DNA from 2 places in the Salinicola sp. MH3R3-1 genome. Region 1 is predicted to be linked to the other one. Evidence: predicted binding sites of a transcription regulator. Region 1 holds the regulator's gene; the other holds the start of a gene.
The links. The regulator FliA, encoded in region 1, starts transcription of late flagellar genes. The targets are predictions, from matches to a motif close to CTAAAGTTNNNNNNNNNNCNGCCGATA.
Positions count from the first base shown of each region.

Region 2: a site for FliA is predicted at 1,548-1,574, ahead of flgK (flagellar hook-associated protein FlgK). Genes of this name have one in related genera too.

Region 1 covers NZ_MSDP01000011.1:163,567-165,967, forward strand. Annotated here, with positions in the region: gene flhA (flagellar biosynthesis protein FlhA) at 1-287, shown strand, start outside; gene BTW08_RS08475 (flagellar protein FlhE) at 329-724, shown strand; gene BTW08_RS08480 (RNA polymerase sigma factor FliA) at 894-1,592, shown strand; gene BTW08_RS08485 (ABC-type transport auxiliary lipoprotein family protein) at 1,677-2,345, opposite strand; gene pqiB (intermembrane transport protein PqiB) at 2,342-2,401, opposite strand, start outside.
Region 2 covers NZ_MSDP01000015.1:109,451-111,851, forward strand. Annotated here, with positions in the region: gene flgK (flagellar hook-associated protein FlgK) at 1-1,487, opposite strand, end outside; gene flgJ (flagellar assembly peptidoglycan hydrolase FlgJ) at 1,615-2,401, opposite strand, start outside.

The DNA of each region.
Region 1 (2,401 bases):
TGATGAGCCTCGAACCCAGGCTGGAGCAGGTGCTCACCCAGGCGCTCAATAACGGCGGTGCGCTGGAGCCTGGCTTGGCTGACACGCTGATGCAGCAGACCGCGGCGGCGGTCGAACGTCAACAGAGTCGCGACGAACCCACCGTGCTGGTCGTGCAGCACGGGTTGCGGGCGCTGCTGGCCCGTTTTCTGCGCCGCCAAATCAAGTCGTTGGTGGTGCTTTCCCAGGCCGAGATTCCCGACGATCGCAACCTGCGGGTCACCACGACCATCGGCACGGCGCCGTGATCCGGGGTAAACCGTCTTTCAGGGTTTGGCCTTTGAGTGCCATGGCGCTGATGGCGATCCTCATGGTGGGGTGGGACGTGCCAGTCTGGGCGGCCGACGGCTCGTGGGTCGTGAAGATCCCGCGTCAGACGGTGTTTGTCTCCGATCGGCCGATGGAGAGCGAGCCAATCCAGCCGCTGACGGCGATGAACGGTGCCGAAATTGCGGGGGTTCGCTGGACGTTTCGGACCAGCGTGTCGGCACCGGGGCTCAAGCTATGGCTGTGTCAGGCCGATCGGTGTCAGCGGCTGACCCGGAATCGCGGCGAAACCCAGCACTTTTCGGGTCGCTCCGCGGCGGCCCCATTCCGGTTGCGATTTCAATGGTCCCCCGATTCGCACCATGGCACCAGACTGGTGATATCCGACGCGCAGCTGATCGTCGACTATCGGCAGTGACAATACGACGAGCTGACGGCAGTGGAAATGGCGGTAACGCCACGGCCAAACAGTCGAAATAGCCACCTGAAGGCGGGCAGTTTGCGCGCTCGGGGTGACGATCACACGGCATAATGAAAGCCTGGGTCAGGCATTCCATGACCGTAGGTGTTTTGCACGAGGCCATTCGATGTATACCGCACAGGGCAAAATCGATCAGACGGCACTGATTGAGCAGTACATGCCGATGGTAAGGCGCCATGCGCTCTCCCTTCAGGTACGCCTACCGGCCAGCGTCGAACTCGATGATCTCATCCAGGCCGGTATGCTGGGCCTGCTGGACGCCCTGGGGCGCTACGACGACTCGCATGGGGCCAGCTTCTCGACTTACGCCAATCAGCGGATCCGCGGAGCGATGATCGACGAGCTGCGCAGCCGGGACTGGATGCCACGTAGCGTGCGGCGCAGTGCACGGGCGCTGGATCAGGCCGTGCGCCGGTTGGAGCAGCAGCTGGGCCGGGCGCCGGACGAGCGGGAAATCGCCCGGGAAATGGGCGTTTCGAGTGACGATTATCATCGGCTGCTGGCGGATGCCAACAACGGCTTTCTGCTGGCTTACGACGAGAGCGACAACGAGAACGGCATTGCCACGGTCGCCGAATCAAGCTCGCCGTCGCCGCTTGCGGCACTTCTCGATTCGGATAATCGCGCCAGCGTGATGGCGGCAATCGATGCCTTGCCGGAGCGGGAAAAGCTGCTGTTGGGGCTCTACTATCAGGAAGAGCTCAACCTCAAGGAAATCGGTGCGGTGCTCGGCGTCAGTGAATCCCGCGTCTGCCAGCTGCACAGTCAGGCAGTGGCCCGTCTGCGAAGCCGTCTGAATCCCTGATCATCACCTGATACGAAAACGCCGCTCGAACCGGCCGCCTGACGCGGACCTGGCCGGATCGAGCGGCGTTTTTGCGTACCGGGATCACTCGGTGATCGACGCCGTCGTCGACGCCGTCGTCGAGGCCGTGCGGATCTCATCGGCTACCTGCTGGCCCACCTGATCCCAGACGGCGCCTAACGTGCGCACCAACGCCGGATAACCGTCGTCGCTCAAGGGTTGCGTGACGTCGAAGTGGTGCTGTGCCACCAGCCGATTGCCGTTATGCAGCTGCCACTCTCCCGAGGCCACGGCCTGGCCATCGTAGCGCCCCTGGAACTGGTCGACGCTCAGCGTCAGGCGCTGTGCATCGGAACCACTCTGCGCCGCGCTCAGCACGGTCATGCCGGGTAGATTGGCCGTCAACGACTGGCGCAGGCGCCGCGTCAACTGGTGGCTCAGTTCTTCTGCCCACAGGTTCTGGTTGGCCGCGGCGAGCTCGATATCGCTGATCTGCATCACGATGCCCTCCTGATCGAGGTAGCTTGCCACCTCGACCGGGCTTACCGCCAACTGTCGAATGTCTGCTGTCGTTCTCGCCTCTGTCGTCGACGATGACTGCGCGCCATCGGCCTCCGGCAGGGTAAAACGATTGGTCGGCGTGGATTGCACGGCGCAGCCCGTCAGCACGACGGTGGATAGGGCTACGGCGGACAGCGCCAGCAGGGTGGTGGCGCCGAAACGGCGCCAGCGAGGCAGAGTGGTCGTCATCATTGGGGAGCCCTCGGCACGGGATCGGTTTTGACTTCGCGGTCGAAAATCAGCGCGTT
Region 2 (2,401 bases), on a different contig from region 1:
GCGTAGAGCTGATCGCTCAGCCCCTCTTGCGTGGTGAGGTTGGCCTGGGTGATCGCGGCACGGTTGCCGACATCGCTGACCATCGCGGCATAGCCGCCGCTGAGCGTGGCACTGCCACCCACCAGCTTCTGATTCTGCAGGTCCAGCAGCGCCAAGGCGTTGCGGTTGTCGCCGCTGCCACCGCTGTCACCATCGGCGGCGGCGATCTTGCTGGTATCGCTCAACGCCACATCGAATCCGGCGGCCGCGTTGCGGGTGGGCTGCAGCGTGAAGACATCCCCCTCGGCCGGGTTACCCTCGAGTGTCAGCGTTACCCCGCCAACGGATAACGTGCCATCCTCTGGAGAGACAGTACTGGTATCGCCGCTACTCAGATTTTCGACCGAGTAGGAGCCATTGGCCTGATAGGTCAGGCGATAATCATCCGATGTCAGTTGGCTGATATCGCCATATTCGGCGGACATCGAACCACTGCCGTTATTGGTCGAACGGCTGACGATGGTGGGACTGCCGATATCGAAGAACGCCTCGCCCTCATCACCGTTGAGATCGACGCCGGCTTCATGCTGCGCGTTGAAACTTGATGCCAGGGTCACCGCCAACTGGCCGAGCTGGTTCTGGGCGTTATCCAGCGTTTCGCGGCGAAAGCTCATCATCCCGCCCAGCTCGCCACCCTTGATGACCGACTCCTTGAGCGGCGACTGCGAGCCGGCGCCATCCTCGTAGGCGATCGTGACGCTGGAGGGGTCATCGCTGTTCTTGACCGCGACGAGATCGAACGACTTGTTACCGGCGACCAGCGGCATCCCGTTGGACAGCGACACCTGATAGGTCGAGCCATCCTGGACCTGGACGTTGACATCGACCAGCTCGCCGAGGTCGCTGACCAGCTTGTCGCGCTGGTCCAGCAGCGCGTTGGGCTCTTCGCCGCTTCGCGCCCGCGCCAGCGTGACCTGCTTGTTGAGACCGGCGATCTGATCGCTCAGGTTGTTGACCTGGGTGACCACGTCGCCGATCTGGCCATTGATGCCCTCGCGCATATCGCCAAGATAGCTGTCATAGGCGCGAAACTGAGCCACCATGCTGCGCGAGCTGCCCAACACGCCCTCTCGCGCCGCCGCATCCGCAGGCGCGCCGGTCAGATCCTCGACGCTGGAAAAGAAGCCCTGCATCAGCGTGGTCAGACCGGAATCGCTATCTGCCAACAGGTCGTCGACCTGGTTGACCTGGCTTTGATAGGTTTCCAGCGCCGACTGCTGGCTGTTGACCTGATTGAGCTGCGAGCTGATATAGCCATTGTACTGACGTTGAATGCCGTCGACGCTGACACCGGAACCGCCGGCCGCATCGCCACTGCCATTCTGTCCCAGCAGCGTCAACTGGCGGCTGTAGCCGTCGGTATAGACGTTGCTGATGTTATTGCTGGTGGTCGACAGCGCGTTCTGCGCCGCGCTCAAACCACTAAGGCCAATCGAATACAGGCTCATATCGCTTTCCCGTGAAACGCCGAGTCAATCCGGGCGATGTCCATGCAAGGTCATGATTTTTATCGGCGGCGCCCGTCACTTCTTGAACCTTCCAAGGCGTGATTTCGCAACGAATTGTTACCGCCGATCAGAAGATGGCAGTGGGCAGTGCGTCGGGGCCGAAAGGGTTATTGACGCGGCTGGACGCGGCCAACCGATCGCTACCTGCCGAGGATTCGAGCGTACCCAGCTGCGCCATGATCCCGCGAAGTTTGTCGGCGTAACGCGGATCGGTGGCATAGCCGCCCTGCTGCAATGCCTGCGCTGCCACGTCGGGCGACGCCGCCGCGACCACGCCCTGATAACGCGGATTGTCACCAATCAGCTTGGCGTAATCGGCGAACGCCTCGGCATAGGAGTCATAGACCCGGAAGCGATCGGCCATCTTGATCGGCCGCCCGGCGACATACTCGGTGGTGGTGATCTCGGTGGTGGCGCCCTGCCAGGACTGGCCGGCCTTGATGCCGAAAAGGTTATGACTGTTGCCGCCATTGGCGGTGGGGATCTCTCGCTGGCCCCAGCCGGTTTCGAGTGCGGCCTGAGCGAGGATCAGCTCGGCGGGCACACCCGATGACTGCTCGGCCTGCTGGGCGGGCCCGGCCAGACTGTCCAGGAAAGCGCGAACGTGAGCCGGGCGATCGTCGGATTCGCTCGTCGCCGACGCTGAAGGTGTGGAGTTCGCGGCAGTCGCCGCCGAGCCGAGTGCGTCGGACTCGAAGCCGGCCGAGGCGCGTTCCGAAGCGTTCGGCACGAATCCGGGCGTACGCAGACCGCCATGCAGCAGGCGCGGCGTCCCTCTCGGGATACCGGCAATCAGCGCCGAGCTGTCGTCGGCCGTGCTGGCTCCCGGAAGCGCCGCGGTTCCCGGCAGCCCG